2 regions of the Dorea sp. OM07-5 genome follow, and region 2 is predicted to be linked to the other one. Evidence: a T-box and tRNA genes for the amino acid it is inferred to sense, from the RefSeq annotation. Region 2 holds a T-box; the other holds one or more tRNA genes.
The links. The T-box of region 2 lies ahead of leuS (leucine--tRNA ligase). A T-box ahead of a tRNA ligase gene usually reads a tRNA of that ligase, here a tRNA-Leu.
Positions count from the first base shown of each region.

Region 1: it has a tRNA-Leu gene. The T-box ahead of leuS (leucine--tRNA ligase) is inferred to sense a tRNA for this amino acid. The anticodon was not compared.

Region 1 is NZ_QUKZ01000006.1:34,415-49,725, forward strand. Features, by position in the region: gene DXC04_RS07175 (DUF1700 domain-containing protein) at 94-558, shown strand; gene DXC04_RS07180 (hypothetical protein) at 856-1,053, shown strand; gene DXC04_RS07190 (THUMP domain-containing class I SAM-dependent RNA methyltransferase) at 1,389-2,546, shown strand; gene rdgB (RdgB/HAM1 family non-canonical purine NTP pyrophosphatase) at 2,547-3,164, shown strand; gene DXC04_RS07200 (metallophosphoesterase family protein) at 3,161-3,640, shown strand; tRNA gene DXC04_RS07205 (tRNA-Pro) at 3,761-3,835, shown strand; tRNA gene DXC04_RS07210 (tRNA-Gly) at 3,843-3,913, shown strand; tRNA gene DXC04_RS07215 (tRNA-Arg) at 3,970-4,043, shown strand; tRNA gene DXC04_RS07220 (tRNA-His) at 4,111-4,184, shown strand; tRNA gene DXC04_RS07225 (tRNA-Gln) at 4,218-4,289, shown strand; tRNA gene DXC04_RS07230 (tRNA-Lys) at 4,296-4,368, shown strand; gene DXC04_RS07235 (MATE family efflux transporter) at 4,447-5,772, shown strand; tRNA gene DXC04_RS07240 (tRNA-Leu) at 5,877-5,957, shown strand; gene DXC04_RS07245 (hypothetical protein) at 6,346-7,176, opposite strand; gene DXC04_RS07250 (HAD family hydrolase) at 7,372-8,043, shown strand; gene rd (rubredoxin) at 8,232-8,393, opposite strand; gene DXC04_RS07260 (class I SAM-dependent methyltransferase) at 8,491-9,354, opposite strand; gene DXC04_RS07265 (PHP domain-containing protein) at 9,558-10,211, shown strand; gene yedF (sulfurtransferase-like selenium metabolism protein YedF) at 10,264-10,869, shown strand; gene selD (selenide, water dikinase SelD) at 11,044-12,084, shown strand; gene selA (L-seryl-tRNA(Sec) selenium transferase) at 12,114-13,541, shown strand; gene selB (selenocysteine-specific translation elongation factor) at 13,554-15,311, shown strand, end outside.
Region 2 is NZ_QUKZ01000001.1:341,446-356,756, forward strand. Features, by position in the region: gene trkA (Trk system potassium transporter TrkA) at 1-66, shown strand, start outside; gene DXC04_RS01680 (TrkH family potassium uptake protein) at 81-1,526, shown strand; gene DXC04_RS01685 (CvpA family protein) at 1,541-3,193, shown strand; gene DXC04_RS01690 (AEC family transporter) at 3,212-4,144, shown strand; gene DXC04_RS01695 (Ig-like domain-containing protein) at 4,458-6,377, shown strand; gene DXC04_RS01700 (CapA family protein) at 6,531-7,616, opposite strand; gene DXC04_RS16070 (hypothetical protein) at 7,628-7,909, opposite strand; gene DXC04_RS01710 (hypothetical protein) at 8,062-8,484, opposite strand; partial or broken gene DXC04_RS16020 (P-II family nitrogen regulator) at 8,844-9,461, shown strand; T-box leader at 9,543-9,762, shown strand; gene leuS (leucine--tRNA ligase) at 9,889-12,318, shown strand; gene DXC04_RS01730 (hypothetical protein) at 12,658-12,861, shown strand; gene DXC04_RS01735 (helix-turn-helix domain-containing protein) at 12,959-13,411, shown strand; gene DXC04_RS01740 (helix-turn-helix domain-containing protein) at 13,539-14,222, opposite strand; gene DXC04_RS01745 (hypothetical protein) at 14,470-14,799, shown strand; gene DXC04_RS01750 (replication initiation factor domain-containing protein) at 14,978-15,311, shown strand, end outside.

The sequences.
Region 1 (15,311 bases), on a different contig from region 2:
AAGAACCTTGCACTTGGAATGGCAACTTGTATGTGCTATCCTAAGTGCAAGGTTTTTTATTAGGCACATTTTGCTGATTAAGGAGATAATAGAATGACAAAACAGGAATTTCTGGAAAAATTAAGAGCCGCACTTGGCAATGACTTAAGTGGTACAGTTGTAAGTGAGAATGTGAATTATTATAAGCAGTATATTACAGATGAAGTAGCGAAAGGAAAATCCGAAAAAGAAGTGATAGATGAATTGGGAGATCCATGGGCGATCGCCCGTACGATCATAGATGCACAGGAGAACCAGGAGTACACAGAAGGTGAATACAGAAGTGAGACCACTGCAAATGGCGAATATGATTCCGGCAAACAGAATAGATATGGCAATGTCCATGTATTTGGATTGGACAGCTGGTGGAAGAAACTGCTTCTGATACTGGGGCTTGTTGGAATTATCGTCTTGATCGTGGCAGTGATCGGAGGGATTATCAGCATTCTTGCGCCGATTGTTCTTCCGCTTATTGTGTTGATGTGGATTCTCCGGGTAATCGGACAGAGACGAAGATAAGAAATGAAAGCAGAAGAAAAATTTGATTAATCCCTGTGATAAAAAGAAAAATATAAAGTAAAAGACCGATGGGGGAGCCATCGGTCTTTTGAGGGGAGTATAAATAATTAATAAGGGGTTGTAGAAAGTAACCTTTCTACAAGTTTAAGTATAATATAGCAAGAGTCAAAAAGCAAGAAAAACCTTAAAAAAATCTTAATATATTTGTAAGCTTGTTTTTGTGAAAAAGATACATAAAACAGATGCAGATGGACACAATAATCCTGTAACTTAAAAAAGAATTAGGAGGAATTTAAAATGGCAAAAAACTCATCAAACATGAATGCATCTGATAAGAATGCTTATGGAAAAAACATCGCAGACAAGAACTCATCTAACAAAAACGGATATAATAAGAATGCATCCAAAAAGAATGCATATGGGCAGTCCGACAAGAATGAATCCAATAGAAATTCTTCTGATAGCAACTGCCACGGCTACAAAGAGAGACAGTAATCAGAAAATGGCGTAACAATCCACACTTATAAGACAGTGAAATATGGCGGAAAGAGTGTCAAACTCTATTCGGCATGGTCAAAAGCAGCAAAAGCAAAAATCAAATAATGTGTGATGCAGTTTGCGCTTTATGATGGTAGTCATTTATAATGAAGTAAACAAAAAGGCTTCCCTGAAGATACAGGTATTTTCAGGGAAGCCTTTTTTATATAAAAATCTTCCGGCAGATATGCAAAGTCATATTCTTTGTTATAAAAACCTTGCACGCTTTTTTTATGTAGAATATACTAAGAAAGAGTACAAACAGAAAAGTACGGAAGAAACAGGAGAAATATATGAGTAAAATAGAATTGATTGCACCATGCCATTTTGGGTTGGAGGCAGTTTTAAAAAGAGAGATCATAGACCTTGGCTATGATATCGCAGAAGTAGAAGATGGAAGAGTGACATTTTATGGAGATGAAGACGCAATCTGTCGTGCCAATATTTTCCTGCGGACAGCAGAGAGAATCCTTGTAAAAGCAGGAAGTTTCAAAGCGGTAACATTTGAAGAATTATTTGACAAGACAAAGAACCTGCCGTGGGAGCGTTATATTCCGAAGAATGGAAAATTCTGGGTTGCCAAGGCAGCGTCTGTTAAGAGTAAATTATTCAGCCCGTCAGACATCCAGTCTATTATGAAGAAAGCAATGGTCAGACGGCTGCAGGAATATTATGGAATCGAGTGGTTTCCGGAAGACGGAGCTTCTTATCCGGTACGTGTATTTTTGATGAAAGATATCGTGACAGTAGGAATCGATACATCCGGTGTGTCCCTGCACAAGAGAGGATACCGTGAAGTTTCCGGCAAAGCGCCGATCACGGAGACTCTGGCAGCAGCACTCATCAAGCTGACACCATGGAAGAAAGACCGTGTATTCGTAGATCCGTTCTGCGGAAGTGGAACATTTCCGATAGAAGCTGCAATGATGGCTGCAAATATCGCGCCGGGAATGAATCGTTCCTTCACGGCAGAAGAGTGGACGAACCTGATCCCGAAGAAGATGTGGTATGACGTGATCAACGAGGCAAATGATCTGATTAAGGACGATATCGATGTGGACATTCAGGGATATGATATCGATGGATCGGTCATTAAGATCGCAAGAAGAAATGCAAGAGAAGCCGGAGTGGATCATCTGATCCATTTTCAGGAGAGAGATGTAAGAAACTTAAGCCATCCGAAGAAATACGGATTTATCGTGACGAACCCGCCTTACGGAGAACGTCTGGAAGATAAGAAAGACCTGCCGGAACTGTATCGTGCATTTGGCGAAAGCTTTGCAGGACTTGACAGCTGGTCGGCTTACATGATTACTTCTTATGAAGATGCACAGCGTTATTTCGGACGGAAAGCGGATAAGAACCGGAAGATTTACAATGGAATGTTGAAGACATATTTCTATCAGTTTATGGGACCGAAGCCGCCGAGAAAACCGAGAGAGGAGCAGTAGATGAAGAAAATAATATTTGCAACAGGAAATGAGCATAAGATGGTGGAAGTCCGTATGATCCTTGACGGTCTGGGACTGGAGATTCTCTCACAGAAAGAAGCAGAGATTCAGGCAGATGTTGTAGAGGATGGAACCACATTTGAAGAAAATGCACTGATCAAAGCATCCGAGATTGCGAAAATCGCACATGAGATGCCGGAATACAAAGAAGCAGTTGTGATGGCAGATGATTCCGGCCTGGAAATCGATTATCTGAACAAAGAGCCGGGAATCTATTCTGCGCGGTACATGGGAGAGGATACTTCCTATGATATTAAAAATCAGGCGCTTTTAGACCGTCTGGATGGTGTACCGGACGAAAAACGTACAGCGCGGTTTGTCTGTGCGATCGCAGCTGTACTTCCGGATGGAAGCCATGAAGTTGTGCGCGGCACGATGGAGGGCATTATTGGTCATGAGATTGCCGGAGAAAACGGATTTGGATATGATCCGATTTTCTATCTGCCGGAATGTGGATGTACCAGCGCAGAACTTGCGCCGGAAGAGAAGAACAGACGAAGCCACAGAGGAGAAGGACTTCGGAAAATGCGTGAGATTCTGGAGAATAAAAAGAAATGAAAATACTGATCGTAAGTGATACACATAAGGCTCACGTATCTCTGGAACAGGTTCTGGAGCGGGAGAAGCCGATTGATATGCTTATCCATCTTGGAGATGTGGAAGGCGGGGCTGATTATATAGAAGCACTGGCGGGCTGTCCGGTACATATCGTTGCCGGAAATAATGACTATTTCAGTGATCTTCCGCAGGAAGAAGAATTCGTTGTGGAAGGAAATCACATTTTCATTACACATGGACACTATTATTATGTATCTATGGGAGAGAGTGATTTACTGAAAGAAGCTAAAGGCAGAGACGCTGACATTGTGATGTATGGACATACACATAAGCCATCGCTGCATGAAGAAGACGGCGTGACGATATTGAATCCGGGAAGTATCTCTTACCCGCGTCAGAGCGGGCGTCAGAAGACCTATATGATCATGGAGATTGATGCATCGGGCATGCCGGAGATTGAGCTGAAATATGTATAAGAAAAGACATGTAAAAAAATTGCAAAAAAATGAAAAAAGTTATTGACAATGTTCGAACCTTGCTATATAATAGCTATTGTGTCACGGAGATACAACAAGATGACACGAAGTAAACAATATCGGGGTGTGGCTCAGCTTGGCTAGAGCGCCTGGTTTGGGACCAGGAGGTCGCAGGTTCGAATCCTGTCACCCCGATAATCTTGCGGGTGTAGTTCAATGGTAGAACACCAGCCTTCCAAGCTGGATACGTGGGTTCGATTCCCATCACCCGCTTTCCGAGTGTCAACAGACATTTGGGAAAGTGATAGTTCTGAGGAGCTTATCCTTAAGAGTCTGTAGCTCAGCTGGATAGAGCAACGGCCTTCTAAGCCGTAGGTCGAGGGTTCGAATCCCCCCAGGCTCGTTAGAACCACAACAATTTAATAATGTGGTACTTAGTTGGACAGCTATAGTTCGATAAGTAATATATGGTGGGTATGGTGCAGTTGGTTAGCGCGCCAGATTGTGGTTCTGGATATCATGGGTTCGAGTCCCATTACCCACCTTTCTTTTTTTCTGTAAAGAGAGAATGTATTATTGGGCTATCGCCAAGCGGTAAGGCACAGGACTTTGACTCCTGCATTCGTTGGTTCGAATCCAACTAGCCCAGTTATATGGGCGTGTAGCTCAGGTGGTAGAGCACTTGACTTTTAATCAAGTTGTCCGGGGTTCGAATCCCCGCACGCTCACTGAATTATAGATGCAAATCCTTTGGGGTTTGCGTTTTTTTGTTTATGTAGAAAGAAGGAAAAAAAGTGGGAAAACACATGTTTTCTAATAAAGCATTGTGGAAACTGATGGCACCGTTGGCATTTGATCAGTTGCTAAATTCCATGATGGGAACAGTTGGAACAATGGTAGTCAGCAATCTGGGTTCGGCGGCAATCTCGGCAGTCAGTCTGGTAGACGCCATCAACGTACTGATCGTTCAGGCGTTTTATGCACTGGCAGCAGGAGGAACAGTTGTATGTTCCCAATATCTTGGATGCAAAAAAGAAAAAGAAGCAAATGAAGCGGCAAGACAGCTTCTGTTTATCACATTTGTATTGTCTGTGGTGATTGCAGCAATCTGTCTGGCAGCAAATGGACCGCTCCTGCGGCTGATCTTTGGAGAAGTAGAACCACAGGTTATGAAATATTCCAGACAATATTTTATTATTTCAGCGATATCCTATCCGTTTATTGCGTTGTATGATGATGGTTCGTCCATATTCCGTGCACAGGAAAACAGTAAAACGCCGATGATGATTTCACTGTGTGCAAATATTCTGAATCTCATATTAAATATACTGTTTGTATGGGGATTTCATATGGAAGTTATCGGTTCGGCAACAGCGACCATGTTGTCGCGTGCATTTTCGATGATTGCAGTGCTGTGTCTTCTGCGCCGTCCGGAACTTATTATCCGCCTGAGGGGGTATCTTAGTATTCGCCCTATCTGGTCACAGATCCGCCGGATTCTGTATCTTGGTATTCCGTCGGGAATCGAAAACAGTATGTTCCAGTTTGGTAAACTGGCAATCCAGTCTACGGTGTCTATGATGGGGACGGCCGCAATTGCTGCGCAGGGAATGACAAATATCCTGGAAAATCTGAATGGTATTCTGGCAATTGGAATAGGTGTCGGACTGATGACGGTAGTCGGAGAATGTATGGGAGCCGGAAGAAAAGATGAGGCAGCCTACTATATTAAGAAGATGACAGCCGTGTCAGAAGTTGTCGTGATTGCAAGCTGTCTGCTGATCTTTGCGCTCGTACATCCAATTACGATTTTCGGTGGAATGGAAGCAAAGAGTGCAAAAATGTGTATCTTCATGGTTGGCTGTATCACCATTGCAAAACCAATTGTGTGGTCGTTGGCATTTATACCGGCATACGGTTTCCGTGCAGCCGGGGATGTGAAATTTACGATGGTTACATCGGCGCTCATCATGTGGTTTTGTCGTGTCACACTTGCGATGTTTCTTGCGAGAGTGCTCGGTTTCGGACCGATTGCAGTATGGATCGGAATGTTCACTGACTGGTCAGTCCGTGCGATTATTTACAGTATCCGCTTTAAAAGTGGAAAATGGATGGAGCATCAGGTTATTTAAGGAAAATTTTCGAAATGTCCCGGCAATAACAGGAAACAGATGATTATAAAAAACCAGTTGACAAATATGCAGAAAATATAGTATATTATTTAGGCAGTTCGCATGCGGATGTGGCGGAATTGGCAGACGCGCCAGACTTAGGATCTGGTGTCCCCGACGTGCAGGTTCAAGTCCTGTCATCCGCATTTGCTACATGATATAATATCAATTACGAAGAAGATCATCACGAAAGTGGTGGTCTTTTTTTAAAGACTGTTGCAGGACAGAAAGAAGCAGCAACAAAACTCCTTGGTCAAACACTTTCCAAGGAAGAAATTGCTGAAAAAGTCGGAAAGTATAATAACATGACCGTTGATGTCAATGGTTGTACACACGGCGTACACTCATTTCAATTGATTAACTGATAAGAAATTAAGGATAAATAAAAGTAAATATGTAAAAGGGGACATTTCCCCCGGAACATAAGAGAAGCAGCTCCGCGTTATGTATCTCAGTTGAGATTTCATAGCATGGAGCTGCTTTTGCTTTATTAAATATATTCAATAACTATAGCCTCTGTAGAAAACTGACTAACTATCGTATCACATATTTTCTTACAAAGCAGCTTACAACACCCAGCGCGCAGAGTGGCAGAAGAGCGGAAGCAAGTCCGCCGTAGAGTTGCAGTGCTCCTTTTAAACCCTGAAGCGGAGCCGGAGAAGCCGGGATCAGATTTCCAAAATACAGAGACAGATATGCACCTGCATAGATGAAAATAAAAGAAAACCAGCCTTTGCCTTTATCGTAACGGTGTCCGCGTTTCCCATAAGTACTGCTTCCGAAAAGCACGATTAAAAATGTGACAGCTTCCACGAGAAGCAGGAATAAGGCAACACCAAGATAAGCACCCAGAATATAATTCTTCTGTGCGACCGCCGCAGCAATATTTCCGTAAGCCGGAGCGTTTTTCCAGAATGTCAGTCCCAGCATGCAGAAAATAATAGCAATGAGTACCAGAGTTCCGGCACGGAGCAGGAGATTTAACGTCTTGCGTGTTGCTTTAGCAGCGACCTTTCCACCGGTTGCAGCGCCTTTCTTCAAAGGAGACAGAAAATTTGGCAGATGAAAACCGCCCTTTTTGCGCCCGCCTTTATCAGAAGAACGTTTTCTGTCAGAATCATTGCCGGATACCTTACCGCCGCGCTTCCGTTTCATATATTCTTCCGGCGTCTCATCGAATGAAGTAGTATAATTTTCTTCCACATAATCGATATGTTTCGTCGTATCCAGATCGGAAAGACTGGAAAGTACGTCTTTGTAATTATCATCTGTATCGATGTTAATATCAGGAAGATCCCCTTCGTAGATAACTTCAAAATCATTGTCGAAGATATCTTTTCCCTTATTTGCAGTATTCATACTCATAAAAAAATCCCTCCTAAAACGATTTACATTTTAGTATCTATATCGGATGGATACAATAGATATCACAAAAATTTCAGGAAGACATAAGGTTTTCTTTAGATTTGGAATTGTGTATAATAGAAAACAATCGAACTAAGGTAAATGATGTAAAATAACTATCATGAGTAATAATTGGAGATACAGGAGAGCATTGTCATGAAAATAAATGGAAATAAAATAGAAGGACTTGTATTTGATATGGACGGTCTGCTGCTTGATTCGGAGCGGATTGTGCAGAGATCGTGGGAGCTGTCCGGCAAAGAACTCGGAATAGAAGGAATGGGGCAGCAGATCTACCATACACTGGGAATGAATGCAAAAAGCCGCAGACAGTATTTTAAAAATGCGATCAGCGCAGATTTTCCTTATGAAGAATTTCAGAAACTGACATCCAAATATTTTTATCAGATTACAGATACAGAGGGACTTCCGGTGAAAAAAGGAGCAGCAGAGTTACTGGAATATGCAAAGACGCATGACTACAAGACCGCAGTGGCAACTTCGTCAAGCAGAGGGTATGCAGAGCGCGTGTTGATGGATGCGGGACTTTATCAGTGGTTTGACGGCGGTGTATTTGGCGATATGGTGACAAAAGGAAAACCAGATCCGGAAATCTATCTCCGTGCCTGTGAGAGTATTGCACTGCGTCCGGAAAACGGACTGGCATTTGAAGATGCACCGGGCGGAATCCGGTCGGCGGTGGCAGCAGGATTACATACCATCATGATTCCGGATCTGCTCCGGCCGACAGAAGAGATAAAAAAGCTGATTTACCGGAAGTTTGCTGATCTTGGGGAAGTGATTCCGTTTTTAGAGGGGAGTGTATAATTTTCAATCATAAAAACTCTTTAGAATTATATTTTCCAATGAGATATCATGGGGAAATTATGCAATATGGTGTGTTTCGTACATAATAAAAAGAAGACTGGATGTATGCTGAGGTGTTCTCAATATACAGCTGGTCTCCTTTTGTTATGTCCATGTTTTTTTTGACAAGTTTACACGGCGTATCCGTATTAGTCTTCTTTTGCGAATACTTCTTTTCCCATACCACAGATCGGGCAGAGCCAGTCGTCCGGCAGATCTTCAAAAGCTGTTCCGGGAGCGATACCTCCGTCCGGATCCCCATTTTCCGGATCATAAACATAGCCGCAAGGTTGACATACATATTTTTCCATCTTTTCTCCTCCGTTAGAAACCTTTCGTGTCCTTGTCTGGGATATTTTCCCAAACATCATCTTATAGTTATAGCATACATCATATCGGACAAAAATGCTATATCTCTTTAGACCAGCGTCCAGATGCTCCGCAAGGGAGGACAAGGCCGGTGCTGCTGACCGGAAGACCGATTTCCTGGGATTCTACATGTCCGTGCCATGGTGCAAGTTCTGTCGCGATCATATAAGTCAGAACAGCAGGTGCCAGACCGGTTGTGTAGGAATTTACAAGGAAGAACAACGGATCAGCAGAGAGTATCTTCGTACATAATTTGATAAGCGGATGAATGGCATCCTCGATTTTCCAGATTTCTCCTTTCGGACCTCTTCCATAAGAAGGTGGATCCATGATGATCGCATCATAGTGATTGCCACGGCGGATCTCACGTTCTACAAATTTCACACAGTCATCGACAAGCCAGCGAATCGGTTTATCGGATAAACCGGAAGATGCTGCATTTTCCTTCGCCCATGTAACCATTCCCTTGGATGCATCTACGTGTGTAACACTTGCTCCGGCTGCGGCAGCCGCAAGAGTAGCGCCTCCGGTATAGGCGAAAAGGTTCAGAACTTTTACCGGTCGTCCGGCGTTTTTGATTTTATCGGAGAACCAGTCCCAGTTGGTTGCTTGTTCCGGGAAAAGTCCGGTATGTTTGAAGCTGAATGGTTTCAAATTAAATGTCAGCTTTTTATAATGAATCTGCCACTGTTTTGGCAAATCGAAAAATTCCCATTCGCCACCGCCTTTTTTACTGCGGTGATAATGTCCGTTCGGATGTTTCCAGCCACTGTTTGTCTTTTTGGTATCCCAGATTACCTGCGGATCCGGGCGCACAAGAAGAAAATCACCCCAGCGTTCCAGTTTTTCTCCTTTGCTGCAATCTATTACTTCATAATCTTTCCATTGATCTGCAATCCACATAATTAAAAACCTTTCTCATGATTTGTTAGCATAGTCATTCATGAAAGATTATAGCATGGCGGAAAAGAAAAAGAAAGCCTATAGACATCTTCTATAATAATGAATATATATTAAAAAACTCTATTTGAAGCACGGGACAGGAGTTTATATAATAGAAAGAGAAGAACAGTTGGAAAAACAGACAACTATGGGAGGAAATGATTATGCTGATCGACACACATATGCATGAGATGACATATTCCAAAGACAGTTTTCTGAAACTGGATGAGATGGTACGCATCGCCAGGGCAAAAGGACTGGACGGAATCTGCATTACAGATCATGACAGCATGGGGCTTAAGGAATATGCAGCAGAATATTCCAGACGTGAGAATTTTCCGATCTTTACAGGAATTGAATTTTTCTCCCTGCAGGGCGATATAGTGGCATTTGGAATTGAAGAGTATCCGAAAGAACGGATACCTGCACAGGATTTTATTGATCTTGTCAAAGCGCAGGGCGGCGTGTGTTTTGCAGCACATCCATTTCGCAATAATAACAGAGGACTGGAAGATAATTTACGCACCGTGCACGGACTGGATGGGTTGGAAGTCCTGAATGGAAGTACGTCGCTTGAAGCATGTTATAAGGCTGCTGAATATGCAGAAGAACTTGGACTTTTCACACTTGGTTCTAGTGACTGCCATGTACCGGAGAAAGTTGGTGTATGCGCCACTTATTTTCCGGAGAAAGTACATACAATGGAAGAATTTCTGGAAGTGTTTAAAAAAGGAACGATGTGTCCGGCTTTTTATAAGGATGGACAATATCATATAATTACAAATAAGAAATCTATTTACCTTTCCGCACATCAATGATAGAATATATCTATATAAGATAAAAAAGGGAAGGCATGAAAGGAGAATCATTATGATTACAGTTAATGCTATGGGAGATAATTGCCCGATCCCGGTTATAAAGACCAAAAAGGCAATGCAGGCGCTCACAGGCCCGGAGACGATCGAAGTTTTAGTTGACAATGAGATCGCCGTTCAGAACGTAACAAAGATGGCTGAAAGCTCAGGCGGTGCAGTAAAGTCTGAGAAGATCGCTGACAAAGAATACAAAGTTACGATCCAGATGAACGGAGCACCTGAGACAGTAAGCGAAGGAGAGGAGACTTGTATGCCGGACGCAAGAGATAACACAGTTGTAGTAATTAATTCAGACCGCATGGGATCTGGTAATGATGAACTTGGAAAAGTATTAATAAAAGGTTTCATCTTTGCAATAACACAGCTTGATACTTTACCTAAAACTATGTTATTCTATAATGGTGGAGCGACTCTGACCACAGAAGGTTCTGATTCATTGGAAGATTTGAAGTCACTGGAAGCACAGGGGGTTCAGATTCTGACATGTGGAACATGCCTTGATTATTATGGATTGAAAGAAAAACTGGTGGTAGGAACTGTAACAAATATGTACAGTATTGTTGAGACAATGGCAGGTGCTGGTAAGATCATCAGACCTTAATCATTTGTCCAGACAGATTTTGTAACAGAGGTAATAGAGCCGGACACTTGTGAGTCGCACAGGAAGTCCGGCTTATTTGTATATATTTAACAGGCTATATAATAGATGTATAGCGGAAACAGCCTCGCAGGAGGCGGAAGTTACATTCAATACCAAGGAGAGGAGAAAACAAGTATGAAATCAGATGTAAAACTGACAAGCTTGACGAAGACGGCAGGGTGAGCAGCTAAGATTGGTCCTGAGACCCTTGCCCAGGTTCTGGGTAAGTTGCCGAAGTTCGAGGACAAGAACCTGATCGTAGGTATTGAGACGTCGGACGATGCCGCTATATATAAAGTGACAGATGATATTGCTATGATACAGACGGTGGATTTCTTTACACCGATCGTAGATGAGCCGTATATGTTCGGACAGATTGCAGCAGCCAATTCACTGAGTGATGTGTGGGCGATGGGAGGAGAACCGGCAGTAGCTTTGAATATTGTTGGATTCCCGAACTGCCTGGATCCAGCTATTTTAGGGGATATCCTTGCCGGAGGAGCAGACAAAGTGAAGGAAGCAGGAGCTGTTCTGGTAGGAGGGCATTCGGTGCAGGATGATGAACCGAAATATGGTCTCTGTGTATCAGGCTTTGTGCATCCGGATAAGATCTTTAAGAATTACGGATGCAGACCGGGAGATATCCTGGTTTTAACGAAACAGATAGGAAGCGGAATCGTTAATACTGCGATCAAAGCAGATATGGCATCACCGGAAGCAATCAGAGAAGCGCAGACGGTTATGGCATCGCTGAATAAGAGAGGAAAACAGGCGGTTGAGAAATATGACGTCAGCGCCTGCACAGACATCACAGGATTTGGACTTCTCGGTCACTGTGTCGAGATGGCATCAGCCAGTGATGTGACATTTGAAATCAATGTTAAAGACATTGCATACCTTACCGATGCGATCGATTTCGCGAAGATGGGACTGGTCCCGGCCGGAGCATACAAGAACCGAGGATATTCTATTGGGAAAGTAGACGCAGGTTCTATTCCGGAGTATTATCTGGACCTGCTATATGACCCACAGACATCCGGCGGATTGTTAATCAGTGTGGCACCGGATAATTTGAATGAGATGCTGGCAGATTTTAAGAATGCAAGCATGGATACCACGATTTCGGTGATCGGAAAGGTTGCACCTAAGAGCGACAAGTTGATCCGACTGTTTTAAGTCAAAGAAAAAGTGGAAGGAAGAAAAATATGGACAAGAATATGTTGTATCGCAGTATCCCGAAAGTGGATGTGCTGCTTGCTGATGAGAAAGTCCAGATGTTGATAGAGACTTATAGCCGGGAGACGGTTATGGAATCCATTCATCTGGAGATGAATCGTCTGCGTGCTTATATTGCAAAATGTGAAGACGAAGAGGAAGCAAAGAGACAGATTGAAGCGTTGACGGAGAAGATCGAGCGGACAGTGTCTGCAATGCATACGCCGAACATGCGCATGGTAATGAATGGTACGGGGACCATTCTCCACACCAATCTGGGAAGAGCACCGATAAGCCCGGAACATATGAAGAGGGTAGCGGCTATTGCAACAGGATATTCAAATCTGGAGTATAATCTCGAAGCCGGAAGACGTGGCGAACGTTATTCGCATTTCGAGGAATTGTTGTGCAAAATTACAGGGGCAGAGGCTGCGATGGCAGTCAATAACAACGCTGCTTCTGTTATGCTTATTTTGAGCTCGCTTGCTAAAGGAGGGGAAGTGATTGTTTCCCGTGGCGAGCTTGTAGAGATTGGCGGTAAGTTCCGCATCCCGGATGTTATGGAGCAGAGCGGGGCTTCACTTGTGGAAGTAGGAACAACCAACAAGACACACTATGATGATTATGAAGATGCGATCACAGAAGAGACAAAGGCACTTCTGAAGGTACACACAAGCAATTACCGTATTGTCGGATTTACAGATACAGTAGGGATTGATGAACTGATCCCGCTTGCGAAGGAACATGATCTTCCGGTAGTGGAAGACTTGGGAAGTGGTGTGCTCATTGATCTGGAAAGATACGGTCTGACACACGAGCCGACTGTACAGGAATCCATTGCAAAAGGTGCGGATGTTGTCTGCTTCAGTGGCGACAAATTATTGGGAGGACCACAGGCAGGTATCATTATCGGTAAGAAGAAATACATTGATATGATGAAGAAGAACCAGCTTACCCGTGCTCTCCGTATTGATAAATTTACAGCGGCAACGCTGGAACTTGTATTACAGGAATATCTGTCTGAAGAAAAGGCAGTTCAGAACATTCCTGTTCTTCGCATGATTACAAAATCATTAGACGAAGTGACTAAAGATGCTAAGAAATTATGCCGTATTTTAAAAGCGGCAAAGCTTTCTGCCGAGATCAGTGTGGTTCCACTTGAATCACAGATTGGCGGAGGTTCTCTCCCTCTGGAGCGTATCGCAAGTATGGGCGTTGCGATCAATCCTGAGAAGATCAGCATTACAGAGCTTGAAGAAAGACTGCGCCATATGCCGGTGCCGTTGATTCCGAGAACAGCAAATGACACTGTGCTGATCGACGTAAGAACGATGGATGAACAGAATTTCAAATTACTCGCTAAGCAGTTACAGGAACTGCAGGTGTTTGAAGAGAAGAGTCTGATAGAAGTACGTTAGGAGAGAATGGCTATGAAAAATATCATCATTGGAACGGCCGGGCATATAGACCATGGTAAGACGACACTCATTAAAGCACTGACCGGAAGAAATACAGACCGATGGGAAGAAGAACAGCGCCGTGGAATTACAATTGACCTTGGATTTACGTATTTTGACCTTCCGGGTGGAGATCGTGCAGGAATCATCGATGTTCCGGGACATGAGAAATTTATTAACAACATGGTTGCCGGTGTAGTAGGAATGGATCTTGTACTGCTTGTCATTGCAGCGGACGAAGGAATCATGCCGCAGACAAGAGAGCATATGGATATTCTGAATTTATTGGGAATTGAAAAAAGTATTATTGTATTGAATAAATGTGATCTTGTAGATGAAGAGTGGCTGGAACTCGTAGAAGAAGATGTAAAAGACGAGCTGGCAGGCACATTTCTGGAAGGAGCACCGGTGGTGGAAGTATCTGCCGCAACCGGACAGGGACTGGACAAACTGATCGATGAGATCGTGCATCTGACAAGCGATGACATTGTCCAGAAGGATATTCACACGATCCCGCGTCTTCCAATTGACCGTGCATTTACACTGTCGGGATTTGGAACGATTATCACCGGAACACTTGTATCTGGAACGATTTCCAAAGAAGACACATTGGAGATGTATCCGATTGGCAAAGAATGTAAAATCCGAAGCATTCAGGTGCATGGAGAGGATAAGAAAGAATGTTACGCAGGACAGCGGGTTGCAATCAATCTTTCCAACGTTAAGAAAAAGGAGATCAAGAGAGGATGCGTGCTTGCGCCGGTCAACAGTATGAAGAATACAGATCTTCTTGATGTAAAACTGAATGTGCTGGACTCATCGTTACGTGTGCTGACTAATCATTCGCGGCTTCATTTCTTCACAGGAACAAGCGAGATTTTATGTCGTGCAGTTCTTCTTGACAAGGAAGAAATCGGACCGGGTGAGAGTGGTTATGTACAGCTTCGCCTGGAAGAAGAGATTGCAGTCAGAAGAGGAGACAAATTTGTTGTCCGCTTCTATTCACCGATGGAGACGATCGGTGGAGGCATGATCCTGGAGCCGAATCCGAAGATTAAGCGCAGATTCCAGGACGATGTCATTGAAGAACTGGAAAGAAAGGAATCTGGTTCCTCCGCAGATGTTATCGCATTGCATGCGAAAGCACACGGCGATACACTGATTTCCTGTACAGAGCTTGCGAAGCTTACTGCACTGTCACCGGAAGAAGTTGCAGAAGATGTAAAAGAGTTGGAAGAAGAGGGAACGATTTACACATTCCCGATGAGAAAAGATACTTATGTCTGGCATGCGGATTCTGAGCGTGAAGCAGCGAAGAAGCTGACGGATGCACTGGAGAAATACGAAGAAGAGCATCCATACCGTTATGGAATGAAAAAAGCAGAAGTACAGATGACTTTCTTCAAAAAAGTGAAGCCAAATGTATTTGATAAAATTATTGAAAAAGAAGAAAACAACGGACACATCAAACGTGTAGATGAATTTTTATGTACACCTGATTATGAAGTCACCAAAGATGATACTTATGAGAAAGTATCCGGGACCTATCTTGACAGCTTCCGCAAAGCAAAATATGATTTCCTGAAATATACGGAGATTGATCTTGGAAAAGTCAGTCGGGAGATCGGAGACGATATATTAAATATTTTGCTGGAAGAAGGAAAGATTGTCAAAGTTACAGATGACATGTATACGCTTGCTGAATATATGGGCAAAGCGAAGGAAATCATC
Region 2 (15,311 bases):
GGTGACAGCGTTATTGTCGTTACGAAGAATCATGTGATCCGCAATCTGAATGAGATACTTTTATAGGAGCCGGTGGAAATATGAATAGAAGAATGATTTTATATATTCTGGCAAAAATGATGGGAGTAGAAGGTGTGCTTTTGCTCCTTCCTGCTTTTGTCGGACTTTTATATGGAGAAAAAAGCGGAGCCTGCTTTTTATTTCCGGCAACAATATTGGCATTGATTTATATTATATTCGGAATCAGAAAGCCGAATAAAACGAAGATTTATGCAAAAGAAGGTATGATCATCGTTGCCAGTGCATGGATTTTATGGTCGATGTTTGGAGCAATTCCGTTTACGCTGGGAGGATATATCCCGAACTATCTGGATGCGTTTTTTGAGACAGTATCCGGATTTACGACAACAGGTTCTACAATTTTAAATGATATTGAATCGCTGTCACACTGTATGCATTTCTGGAGATGCTTCACACACTGGATCGGTGGTATGGGCGTGCTTGTATTTGTACTGGTTCTGACTTCTCTTGATAAGAAGAATACGATGTATCTGATGCGTGCGGAAGTACCGGGACCAGAGAAAGATAAGCTTGTGCCGAAAGCGATGGCAACAGCGAGAATTTTATATGGAATGTATTTTGCACTGACAGCAGTAGAAATTGTATTGCTGCTTTTTGGTGGTATGTCCCCATTTGACAGTATTATCCATGCATTCAGTACTGCAGGAACCGGAGGATTTTCGAACTATGCTAATAGTATCGGACAGCTTGACAGTGCATATATTGACGGTGTGATCACGGTATTTATGATCCTGTTCGGTATCAATTTTAACCTGTTTTATCTGTTGTTGTTAAGACAGTTCAAACCAGTATGGAAAAATGAAGAACTGCGGACGTATCTGGCGATCATAGCAACAGCGATTGCCTTGATCACATGGAATATTACATCGATATATGGCAATCCGTTAAAGGCATTCCGGTATGCGGCATTTCAGGTCGCATCCATTATTACGACAACCGGATTCTCGACGGCCGATTATATGAAATGGCCGACGATGTCACAGACGATCATCATCATACTAATGATCATTGGTGCGTGTGCTTCATCCACAGGCGGTGGTATCAAAGTTTCAAGATTCTTGATTGTTGTTAAGAGTATTAAGAAAGAACTGAAACAGATGGTCCATCCGAAATCTGTCAACCTGATCCGTATAAATGGCAAGAAGATGAATCCGGACATTGTACAGAATGTATTCGTATATCTGGTTGCATATGCGGGAATTGCCGGGTTATCCGTATTATTGGTTTCTATAGATGATTTTGATTTTGCCACAAACCTCGGATCTGTAATGGGAACTTTGAATAATATCGGCCCGGGACTTGGTGTATCTGGTCCGGCAGGAAACTTTGCACAGTTTTCTCCATTTTCAAAACTGGTATTTTGTATGGATATGTTGATTGGACGTCTGGAAATCTTTCCATTCCTGATGCTCTTTACATCAATATCTTGGAGAAAGAAATTTTAGAATGGGAGGGTGTTATGAAAAAGAGAAGTAAATTTGCGATTGTTGTTATTTTGCTGGCGATTGCGGCGATTTATTATTATGTGTCAATTCCGGCAGTCAATATTCATTCGGCGCAGACATGGTTTTTTGTGATGACACTGTTTGTTGTCCTGATCATTTACTATGCGGTCAGAAAGCGTGTAACACGTGTGGAACTTGGGACGAATAAGATTTTACGTTCCATGATCGGACTGTTGGTTGTGTTTGGAATTGTGTATCTGGCAGGTTCTGTACTGTCATCTCCGATCATCAATGCGAAAAAATATCAGAAATTGATGAAAGTGAAGACTGGAGAGTTCAGTAAAGATGTAAAAGAATTGTCTTATGACAGAATTCCGCTTCTGGATAAAGATACTGCAGCACTTCTCGGAGATCGTAAGATGGGAAGTATGGTAGATATGGTATCTCAGTTTGAGGCAGATGACATTTACAGCCAGATCAATTACAAGAATAATCCGGTCCGTGTAACGCCACTGAAATATGCGAATCTGATCAAGTGGTTTACAAACCGCAGAGAAGGAATTCCGGCATATATTCGGATCAATATGGCTACACAGACAACAGAACTTGTGAAATTAAAAGAAGGAATCAAGTATACGACCAGTGAACATCTGAACCGTAATATTTACCGTCACTTAAGATTTGCACATCCGACTTATATATACGGAGAGTTAAGTTTTGAGATTGATGAATCCGGAGTACCATACTGGATTGCACCGGTGAAGAAATATAACATCGGTCTGTTCGGTGGTGAAACAGTCGGAAAAGTCGTACTCTGTAACGCAGTAACCGGTGAAACGAGGACATATGACATCAAGGATGTACCGTCATGGGTAGACCGTGCGTATTCGGCAGATATTCTTGTACAGCTCTTTGACTATTATGGCACATTGAAACATGGATTTTTGAACAGTGTGCTGAGTCAGAAGGACTGTCTGGAGACAACGGATGGATATAATTATCTTGCACTGGATGATGATGTCTGGATGTATACAGGTGTGACATCTGTCAATGGCGACCAGTCTAATGTCGGCTTTGTATTAGCCAACCAGCGGACGATGGAGACGAAGTACTATACGGTAGAAGGCGCAACCGAAGCGTCAGCGATGTCTTCAGCGGAAGGTCAGGTGCAGAACTTAAAGTACGAGGCAACCTTTCCGCTGCTGCTTAACATTTCCAAGGAACCGACTTACTTTATTGCATTAAAGGATGATGCCGGCCTGGTGAAAAAGTATGCTATGGTAAATGTCCATAAATACCAGATTGTAGCGATTGGTGATAGTGTCAGTCAGTGTGAAGAGAATTACCGGAATCTGCTTGGTGAGAATGGTATCAAAAAAGCAGAAAAAGACACACGGGATGTGAAGAAGATTACCGGTAAGATCACGAAGATTGCACAGGCAGTCATAGATGGAACATCACATTACTATGTTATGTTGGAAGGATCCGATGACATTTTTGATACATCGGTTGTAGATTTTATCGATATCGTAAAATGCGAAGTCGGACAGACGATTTCACTGGAGTACAAAGAAGGAGATAAGGCGAATACAGTAATGTCTCTTAAAACGGAGACTGACAAAGAAAGCAATACACAGGATAAGGATACAGAGAATATAAACAAATAGATAAAAAGGGAGAACAGAATGGAACTAAGCATCTTACTGGCAGAACAAATTTTATCCATGTTTCTGACAATGATTGTTGGATATATCATTGTCAAGATCGGATTATTCAAGGAGACAGACAGCAAGATCATTTCCAATATGGTAGTTTACATCTGTTCTCCCTGCGTAATTATTGATGCGTTTCAGATTGAGTTAACCGATGATAAATTACAAGGATTATTGATTGCTGTTGTGGCAGCAATTTGTGTTCATATTGTTATGATTGGTGGGACGAAGCTAATGGAAAAACCACTGCATTTTAACCGGATTGAGAAGGCATCTGTCATTTATTCAAATTCAGGTTATCTGCTCATCCCGTTGGTAGGGAATGTTCTTGGAAAAGAGTGGGTATTTTATACAACCGCTTATAATCTGGTACAGACTGTACTACTCTGGACGCATGCAGTCGGAATCATCAGCAAAAAAGACGAAAAGAATTATAAAGAGATATTCCTGAATCCGAATATGATTGCTATGTTTCTTGGAATGCTTATGTTCATATCCAGGATTCGGCTTCCACAAGTGATCGGAACATGTGTAAGCAGTTTCGGAGATATGATCAGTTCGGCAAGTATGCTGGTAATCGGAATGGTGATTGGAAATGTTGATTTAAAGTGGGTGTTCCGCCAGAAGCGACCGTATCTGATCTGTTTTATCCGGTTAATCTTTTATCCGGTGATCGGTGCGGTCGCATTTGGAGTTCTTGGCAGTATGGAAATACACCCGGATGCAGAATATATTCTTATGATCGTATTTCTCGCAACAGCCGCACCAGTTGCAGCAATGGTAACGCAGCTTGCACAGATTTACGACCAGGATGCCAAATACGCAAGTGTCATCAATGTGATGTCAGTGATATTCTGTATTATCACAATGCCATGTATGGTGATGCTGTACGAGAGTTTCTTTTAAATCTATAACATTTAGTGGAGGCTGCCAGTGGCAGATTTTGCAGTAAAAATAGTTTAATAAAATAACAAAGAAGGAAGAGCTGTTGAAAATGATATGTACCCTCTTTGCTGGATGAACCAGTAAGGGGGGTATTTTTACAAGACGATTTCGAAGTAAAATCAGAGAATGGATTTGGATTGAAGAATTATATGGAAAAACAATTATAGAAAACACGAATATATAGAGCTGATTATCAATAATACCGATTGGTTAAAAAATCAACAAACCACTATAATGAAAGAATACCACTTGTACGAAAAAAGGAGGAAGGATTATGAGAGGAAGAATCCAGAAAGCACTTGCCGTTATGGCTGCTGTGGCAGTAACGGTAACATCCACAGGAGTTGCATCTGTGGATGCACAGGCAGCAACTGTGAAACCGAAAAAACTGACCGTAACATCGTCGGTTTCCAGCAAAGTTATTGATGTGAAGGGGACAACAAAGATTTCTGTAAAAAGTGTCAGCCCGAAGAATGCAAGCAGAAGCGTTACATACAAGTCAAGTAATACGAAAATTGCTTCTGTATCCAGCAAAGGTACAGTAAAAGGAAAGAAAACCGGAAGTGTAACGATCACAGCAACATCCAAAGTAAACAAGAAAGTAAAAGCTTCTGTAAAACTGAAAGTAAAAGATCTGAAACCAAGTAAGGTATCCATTCCGGCAGCTCTCAGTCTTACAAATGGAAAGAAAGCAATTGTTAAGGCAACAGTAAGTCCGTCGGGAGTATATGCACCTGTAAAATTCAGTAGCAGTAATACAAAAGTTGCAACTGTATCTTCCACAGGAACGGTAACAGCAAAAAGTGCTGGTAAAGCGGTAATTACAGCAAAGCTGACTCAGAAAAGCAGCAAGGGTAAATATCTGACAGCAAAAACAACTGTAACAGTAAAGAAAGCAGAGACAAAACCGGAAGAAGTTCCAAGCGCAAAGAAAACAGATGTATTTGTATCACCTGCATACATTAAGAGCGTTATGGATGGAAAACAGGAAGAATCCAAGAATTATGTGATTCTTGATACATCTACAGAGGCTGCGTCATATAATGAAGGACATATTCCAGGAGCTTATCACTGCTCTGTGCGTCAGGTAGAGTCAAGTACTTATGCGGCATATGCAAATAATACAATTGACTATACAGATGAGAATCTTGGAAATCTGCATGAGCCTGCAGAATTGGCTGCATTATTGAAAAAATATAATATTACAAAAGATACCATGGTAATCTTATATGGTGCACATCCGGCAACAGAGCGTGTAGCATTCTGTTTCCTGTATTGTGGAGTTGAAAATGTAAAAGTGTTAAATGGTTCGCTTACAAACTGGGAAAATGCAGGATATGAAGTAGAGACAAAAGTTAATACACCTGTAACAGATGCAAATTATGATTTCGGAACAACAGTTCCGGCACATCCGGAATATATTGTTTCTAAAGAAGAACTGAAAGATAAACTTGCAAATGATAAGAATTTCCGTCTTGTAAGTATCCGAAGCCTGGATGAGTTCAAGGGATTATCGGATGGAAACTATCCGATGCTTCAGGAAAAAGGTGAGATTGCCGGAGCAGTATTCGGACGTGCAGGGAATGATGCGAACACAATGGAAGAATATATGAATGCGGACGGAACTTTGATTTCTTATGAGAGATTCAAAGGTTTTATGGCAGATAGCTATGTATATCCGACAAATGAGGTGTGCTTCTTCTGTGGAACAGGATGGAGAGCAACAATGCCTCTTCTGATGGCATATGAAAAAGGCTGGAAAGTAAGTCTGTATGATGGAGGTTGGTGGCAGTGGACCAGAGATCTGGAGCATAATGCGATCCAGATGCTGACACCGGAACAGGCAAGAACATGCAGCAGCTTTGAGTATACAAATATGGATGTAAAACTTCAGGTAGGAGATACTTATAAGAATAGTGATATTCATATCTTCCCTGCAAGTGGAACACTTCCAACTGTACGTTTTAAATCTAACAATACCAATGTTGCAACTGTAGATGCAGATGGAAATGTAACAGCTGTTGGTGCAGGTACAGTGAATATTAAGATGATTGCAACAGATTTCTCAGGAAGAAATACATCTTACACTGTAACTGTCACAGAGAAGCAGGCAGCACAGAGCACAAAAAAAGCAGAGAAGACTGTGAAAACAGAAGAGCCTTCCCAGACAGATGCTCAGGCAGATGACAAATAAAAGAAGATTAGAACTGACTTAGAGATTAACACAAAAAGTGGTAGAAAAAGAACCGGCGCGTGTGTGCCGGTTCTTTTGTGCCATTACAGTCCAAATGAAGATAGTCTTCAATACTTAGGATATCGGTAAGTGTTCTTATAAAAATTTAGGATTCTACAATCCATCTACAGTATCAGTAGAGGAATCCGTTGTACCTGTCGAGTCTGTTGTGCCGCTGCCGGAAGAATCCGATGCGCTGTCCGGCGAACTATCCGTGGAACTGTCTGAGCCGGCATCTGATGAAGTGTCAGATGTGGTATCTGTCGTTCCGGAAGTAGAATCGGAACTGTCGCTTGCAGGTGTTTTAAATTCTCCGTTTGCAATCGCTTCGTTATAGTTTTTAATCAGATCCAGAAGTGCCTGATTCTGATCTCCTTCTAGTGGTGTCGGGCAATAATCGTTGCGTACTGATGTGGAAGAGATTGAGCAAGGAATGATATTTTCTTTCGCATTTTTCTGAACTTTTCCCTTTTTGAAAGAGAATGTCTGCTGATAGATCATCGTATTCTTATCAGCTGGGTTGGAGTTTCCGCCAAAACAAAAGTTTCCAAGACTGTAGACAATGGATTTGCCTTTGTAGTATTCAATACCCTGCAAAACATGTGGGTGATGTCCGATAACGAGGTCAGCACCCTGATCTACTGCCAGGTGTGCAAGTGTCTGCTGGTTCGTGTCCGGACTGGTTTCTTTTTCCGTTCCCCAGTGGAAATTTGCAATGATCAGATTTGCGCCGTGTTCTTTTAAAGCCTGGATATTCTGTTTTACCTGTTCTTCGCGATCCAGATGATCATTCAGTTCATAAATACCGGTAAGTCCGACCTTGATCTTGCCGATTTTAATGATATCAACAGTATCGTATCCGAATGGAGCGATACCGGCATCGGTCAGGTTTTTGATTGTATCGGTATAACTCTGTTCGCCATAATCAGAGCTGTGATTGTTCGCTGTATTGGCAGTTTCTACCGAACTGTTTGACAGAATCTGTGCATATTCCGGTGGCGCCTTGAAGGCGTAACTTTTATTTTCTCTCGTTGTCTCTGTAGTCAGTGTTCCTTCAAAATTCACAATAGAAAGATCATCCTTTTCCAGAATGGATTTTACATTTTTGAAGAAATAATCAGCGCCGTATTGATTATAGTAAGCCGGCAGGCTGGTCGAAGAATCAAAATGTTCATCTGTACCAAGTGTACAATCTCCCATGGAACTTATAGTCAGGAAATTGTGGAAGGATTACTCTTTCCTTTGATCGTAAATTCATTCACGGTTACACCGGAAGTGTCAATTGAAGGTGCCTTCTTTTTCTTTTTTTGAGCTGTCTGTTCCGTCTTCGGACTGGAGCCGGTAATTGCATGTACAATTGCTTTGATTCCGGAAAAGATTCCAAAGCAGATCAGAAGCAGAATCAGAATTACAACAGCGCGTCTGACGTGAAGATAGATTCTTCTAAGCTTCCGTCGGCGGCGCCTCAGTCTTTGTCTTTCGTTCTTGTCCATTGTTTGTTCCTCTTTTTCATTCTTTTAAATAAGCGTTATAATGTGCATCCTGTCGGAGGTTTTTTACATGATGGGGAATGCAATTTCCTATCATATAAAAACAGGCAGCTTCTGAATACAAAAAGCCGCCTGCTGTTGTCCTGATCAGATCATTAATTTAAAAATGTGCAACCGTCAGTATTAACTGCGGATAAATCGTCTTTGGCAGCACTGATGCTTACATAAAAGTCAATGTTGCATTCGCTAGAGAGTTTTTTCAGTCGTTCGATAAATTCCGGAATATTTTCCAGAGAAATGTCAGCATGTTTTAAAATACCATCGATAAAGATACACTCGATATCATGGTTAGAACTGTACATACCATATAAGAATCCGATATATTCATCTGTGTTAGTAATTGTTGGAAAATCATCCATACAGATTGTACGGATATCAAATGCTACACTTGCTGTGTCGCGATGTGTTTTTTTGATAAAAACAACATTTCCGTTGCATCTCTTAGCCTGCGCATTAGCCTGCTCAATCATTGTTTGTGTTTTTCCGCTGCCTTTTGGGCCTGTTAATAAATTTACCATGGCAAACTCTCCTTTATGTATCAGATTTACTGAATAATATCAGTATGAGTACTTGAGCTTATTATACACGAAATGACGAAAAGGAACAACTATTTTTTAGATTTTTATATAAAATTCTGAAAATTGTACATACGACTTGACAACTGAAAAAACGTACACTAAACTAAACCGCATGAAAGCAAAGGCGCTTCGAGATTATTCTTGAAGTGCCTTTGCTTTCTGATAATCATTACAGGGATAAAGAACACAAAGGTGTGGTTTTTTGTATGTCGGCGACAGAAATCCATGCCTTTCTTTATTTCATGATTTTTCAGACAGGTAATGAGAGAAGGAGGACGATTATAACAAAAGAGATAATGACAGCAGTTACAATGACGATCGTGTTTAAAGTGATCGATAGAACATTGGGACTTCGGGTTTCGGAAGAAGAGGAAATTATCGGTCTGGATGCAACGGAACATGGACTTTCTTCTGCTTATGCAGGATTCAGTTTAATGGATGTTACAGGCGGAGGTATGAATGTAAATGAAAATACAGAACTTGGTGAGAGCGATTATGATGCAGCATCAGAAGTACAGCGTGCAGCGGCAGTGAAGGTAACTACGCCTGTAGATGCAGAGATAGGTATTCATAAGGTTGTAATTATTGCAAAACTTTCCCGTTATGAAAAACTGAAAAATGCATTAAATACACTTGGTGTAACCGGAATGACTGTAACACAGGTTATGGGATGCGGTATCCAGAAAGGCGCCGGAGAAAAATATCGTGGTGTAGAAATGGATGTAACAGTGCTTCCGAAAGTAAAAGTTGAAGTAATAATAGGAAGTATTCCGGTTGAAAAAGTAGTAGAAACCATAAAGAAAACATTGTATACAGGACGTGTCGGAGATGGCAAGATCTTTGTTTACAACGTACAGAAAGTCATTAAAGTCCGTACCGGAGAAGAAGATCTGGATGCGCTGAAAGATGTAGAATAAAAAATATCGTTTTGGAGTGGTGCAATCTTAAGATAGGGGTTGACTTATTTTAACATTCTTCATATAATAGATGGGAATAACGCAGAAACGTTGAAGAGGAATATTAAGAGATCATTGTTTTTCAGAGAGCTGTCGGCTGGTGTGAGACAGCAAGCGTAATCTCCCAACTCGCCTCGGAGTTCTATTATTGAACAGGAGTAGATAATAGCGGGTCTTCCCGTTACAGAAGTGAATGAGTGCATCCGGTATATCCGGGTGAAGAAGAGTGGTACCACGGAAATCAAGCCTTTTCGTCTCTTAGAGATGAGGAGGCTTATATTTTTATATAATAAGAATTTCAGTTTCTATTATACAAAAAGCCTCCGGCAGGCTCTGAAGGTGGAAATCAAACATAAAAAGTTATTTAGAAAACAGGAGGAATGGAAAGATGTCAAAGATCCCTTATAATCATAAGGCAATCGAGAAAAAATGGCGCGAAAACTGGGAAAAGAACCCGGTCAATGTGACAACGAACGATGACGGAAGCAAAAGAGAGAAATATTATTGTCTGGATATGTTCCCATATCCATCAGGAAATGGACTTCATGTAGGACACTGGAGAGGTTATGTAATCTCTGATGTATGGAGCCGTTATAAATTGCAGCAGGGCTATTACATCATTCATCCGATGGGATGGGATGCATTCGGACTTCCGGCTGAGAACTATGCAATTAAGATGGGTGTACATCCGTCTATTTCCACAGAAGCAAATATTAAAAATATCAAGAGACAGATCAACGAGATCGCAGCTTTATATGACTGGGATCGTGAAGTAAATACAACAGATCCGAATTTCTATAAGTGGACACAGTGGATTTTCGTGAAGATGTTCAAAGAGGGCCTTGCATATGAGAAAGAGTTCCCAATCAACTGGTGCCCGTCCTGCAAGACAGGTCTTGCAAACGAAGAAGTTGTAAATGGTAAATGTGAACGCTGCGGAGCAGAAGTTACCAAGAAGAATCTGCGGCAGTGGATGTTAAAAATCACAGCATATGCAGACCGACTTTTAAATGATCTGGACAAATTAGAATGGCCTGAGAAAGTTAAGAAGATGCAGACAGACTGGATTGGTAAATCTTATGGTGCAGAAGTTGACTTCCCGGTAGAAGGAAGAGAAGAAAAGATCACGGTATATACAACCAGACCAGATACATTATATGGAGCAACCTTTATGGTACTGGCTCCGGAGCATGAACTTGCAAAGAGCCTGGCTACAGATGAGACAAGAGAAGAAGTTGAGAAGTACATTTACGATGCATCCATGAAGTCTAATGTAGACCGTATGCAGGATAAGGAAAAGACAGGTGTATTTACAGGAAGTTATGCAATCAACCCGTTAAATGGCGAGAAGACACCAATCTGGTTATCTGATTATGTACTTGCAGATTATGGTACAGGAGCAATCATGTGTGTACCGGCTCACGATGACCGTGACTTTGAATTTGCAACAAAATTCGGCATCCCGATCATCCAGGTTATCGCAAAAGACGGAAAAGAAATTGAAAATATGACAGAAGCATACACAGAAGCTTCCGGAACAATGATTAATTCCGGTGAGTGGAATGGTATGGAATCTTCTGTACTGAAAAAAGAAGCACCACACATTATCGAAGAACGTGGAATTGGTCGAGCTACTGTTAATTACAAACTGCGTGACTGGGTATTCTCACGTCAAAGATACTGGGGAGAACCAATCCCGATCGTACACTGTCCAAAATGTGGCAATGTTCCGGTACCGGAAGAAGAACTGCCGTTACGTCTGCCGGATGTAGAGTCCTACGAGCCGACAGGAACAGGAGAATCTCCGCTTGCTGCAATTGACGAGTGGGTAAATTGTAAATGCCCACAGTGTGGCGCTGATGCGAAGAGAGAGACAAATACAATGCCACAGTGGGCCGGATCTTCATGGTATTTCTTGAGATATGTAGATAACCATAATGATAAGGAATTAGTATCCAGAGAGAAAGCAGACGCAATGCTTCCGGTAGATATGTATATCGGTGGTGTGGAACATGCGGTACTGCATCTTTTATACTCCCGTTTCTATACCAAATTCCTTTGTGATATTGGAGTGATTGACTTTGATGAGCCATTCCACAAATTGTTCAACCAGGGAATGATCACAGGTAAGAACGGTATCAAGATGAGTAAATCTAAGGGAAATGTTGTATCTCCTGACGATCTTGTAAGAGATTACGGATGCGATTCCCTGAGAATGTATGAACTTTTTGTAGGACCACCGGAGTTAGATGCTGAGTGGGATGACCGTGGTATTGACGGAGTAAACCGTTTCCTGAAGAGATTCTGGAATCTGGTTATGGACAGCAAAGATGCAAACATCGAAGCTACCAAAGAGATGATCAAAGAACGTCATAAGCTTGCAAAAGATATCACAACCCGTCTGGAAAGCTTCAGCCTGAATACAGCGATTTCCGGATTTATGGAGCATAATAACAAACTGATCGAGATTGCGAAAAAAGCAGGCGGAATCGATACAGAGACATTATCTACAATGGCAGTACTGCTTTCACCATTTGCGCCTCATATCGCAGAAGAAGTTTGGGAGCAGTTAGGTCATGAAGGCAGTGTATTCAAAGCCGGATGGCCGACATACGATGAAGAAGCCATGAAAGATGATGAAATCCAGGTACCTGTACAGATCAATGGTAAGACAAGAGCAGTTATTTCTATTGCAGCAGAAAGCAGCAAAGAAGAAGCGATTACAGCAGGAAAAGAAGCAATTGCAGACAAACTGACCGGAAATATCATCAAAGAGATCTATGTACCGAAGAAGATCATTAATATTGTCATGAAATAATTTGAGAGAAAATCTCACAACAGAATAAAGTGCTTGGGAATATTGAAAAGTTCGCTTAAAATCAAGGCTTGCAGACATTTTTCTTCAAGGGAAAGGTATCATAGAATACCGTAAAATATCGTAACAGATTTTTAAAATGGAGTAAAATTGGAGTAAAGATTGAAAGAAAATGGAGTAAATATTTCAAAGATGTAATGAGAAACGGCGTAGGTAGTGGAAACATTATCTGCGTCATTTCTTATTTGTAAAATTAGGGGCAGTTTTATTGAATTTGTGATAAAATAGAAAAAACATCTTGACTCTTTAGTAGCGTAACGGTTTACGATGAAAGATATGTCAATGAAAGCAGTAAAAAGATTGGGGAAAAGTTGTAAAAATCTTTTTAAAATGGATAATGCAAGAGTATTATTATTAGAAATGGCTAAAGATTATTTGAATCATTCTCAGTTGGAAGAAGCCACAGATAAACAGTACGGAAAAGGGGTTACAAAATACATTGGTTCAGCGATATATCGGTATTATGGTGTAGAAAACTTGGAATAAACAGATGTTACCAAAATGGAAACAAAGGAAATACATACTGGTACTTTTATTTTGGGTTCTATCGTTATATGATGTGAATGAAAGAGAGGTATGGAGTATGGCATTAAATGATAACATCAAAAAATTCAGAGAAGAAAAAAATCTCACTCAGCAACAACTGGCAGATAAGTTATATGTTTCAAGGCAGACAGTTTGTCGTTGGGAAAATGGTTCAAGATGTCCAGATTTGATTACGGCAAAAAAACTGGCATTAGAACTAGATGTAAGTATGGATGAACTTATATCAGATGAAGATGTAAATGATATGCAAGTAAATTATGGAATATGGAAATCTGAAAGAATAAAAGACAAGAAGCATTTACAGACACTTCAAAAAAAGATATTAGACTTTATACAAATTGTGGGAGGTGTATTTTTAGCCATCACGATTTTGCTACGAGTGCAATTAGATATGAGAGTACCTGCATGGTGTATAATCATTTGTTTTATTATTGTAGCAGTAGCATTTCTGTGTAATTTTATAGTTTCTAAAAAGTTGAGAGAAATGTAGTGAGGTCAAGGAACAAGGCGAAGCCGATACGCCGTAGGGCAGTCCTTGACGGAACGGATACAGCCAACAGCACCATGATACAGCAGAGGACTTGAAAGGTCAGAAACCTTGCAAGTCCTCTTGTCTGTTACTGGGCGTTATGTTTTAAGTAAAGTGCTTCTTTCTTCAGTTCTTTCTCAAATGCCTTGATGTGACCGTCGTGTATTCCGTTGTCGATATAAAAGCAATCGTCAGTTTGTGAGTAGGCAAGTTTGGTAACTTTCGGTTCATAGGTTTTTGTATCAATTCCATAATAGTAAATTGTGGCGGTTGTTAATACCATGTGAATACTTTCAAAATCTCTTGTAAAAATAGTATGTCTGTCGGAATAGAAGAAATCAGACGGACATTCGTAGAATTGAGAGCTATCCTCTTTCAAAAATAATGGCAGTATGTGCATTGCATTTCCACCACGATTGACAAGGACATAAAAGCGTGGAATAAGAGCAGCATATTGGGTCATCATGGCAATATATATATCATCTAAGTTATCAAGAAGATACTCGGAACAGGTGTTGTTGTAAAAGACATATTGCAGAGCGTTATCATTTGGGGTTGTATGTTCCATAGGCACATTTTGTCCGTAAAGCCACCGCAAGTCTACATCTAAAGAGTCGGCAATTAGTTCCATTTTATCGGCTTTTGGATTGTATTGTCCCGAAAGATAGGAACTGAACGCTCCTTTGCTGATACCAGTATCTTTGACTATATCAACTTGTTTTTTATTTTTTGCTTTCATGGCAAATTTAATCCGTTCTGCGATTGTATTCATCTGAAAACCTCTCTTTCCATATCTCGTTATAACTTCTCGTATCATATCGTCTAAGGACACTATATCATAAGTTCAGAAAAAAGAAAACAAAAAGTTCATAAAAAACTAAACTTTCTGTTGCAGAATGAATATATTTATGCTAACATACAACTAAGTTCAGAAATAACTGAACAAAAACGACGTCGTAATAGGAAAATGAAAATATGAGAAACTGACCTATCGGTTCAACGGGGAGAAAGGAACGAGTATGCAGATTACATTGACGAAAGAACAGGTAAAAGAAGCCTTTGGAGAACTTCGTTTTATGGGTGCGGACAACTGTTACCGCTATGACAAAGACAGCAAGAAGAAAACAGAGGAAGTGGAAGCCTTAAAACTTCATCTTGGAAGCATGAAAATTGGGAATAGCGTGGATATTCGCTTGGAAGCAACGGAACTTCCGAAGATTGAGCCTTATGCGGTGGTAGAACTCGAAGAACCAGTATATGCCCCTTATGTGCAGAGAGGAAACTTTCCGGTATTAGTGGAAAAGATTACCTGTAAAGGTATCCGTCCTGTTCCGAATAAAAATATGTAGGTGGTCAAAGTTCCTGCCCTCATTCTGACGTATTAAACGGCAGGTTGAGGGTAGGGCAATGGCAACGCCATTGTAGATAGGAGGTATGTGAAATTTGGAAGAAAGAAGCGGAAGTTTTCTTCCAGAACTCCCCTACACTAACAGGGGAGTAATACGACAGAAAGAAGAATTAAGTGCTTTGATAGATTGGTGTCAGGTAACCATTAAGGAAGTTCCGTTAGAAGCAGTTATAGAAGATGTACTGAGAATACCGTTGGAACTTATGACGGTGACAGGCTATGAAAAAGGAATTGCAGGACATGAGGTTGTGGCAATCTTTGATAATATCAAGGTACTAAAACCAACAGGAAATGCACAGTATCAAGGATTTCAGATTTTAATGAGCGGGAAAGGCTGTCGCAACTATGAGAATTTTTTACAACTCAATGAGGAAACTTGGTTTGATTTTTTTAACAGAGTTTGTCAGTATCATATCAATTTTCCTCGGATTGATTTGGCGATAGACGACAGAA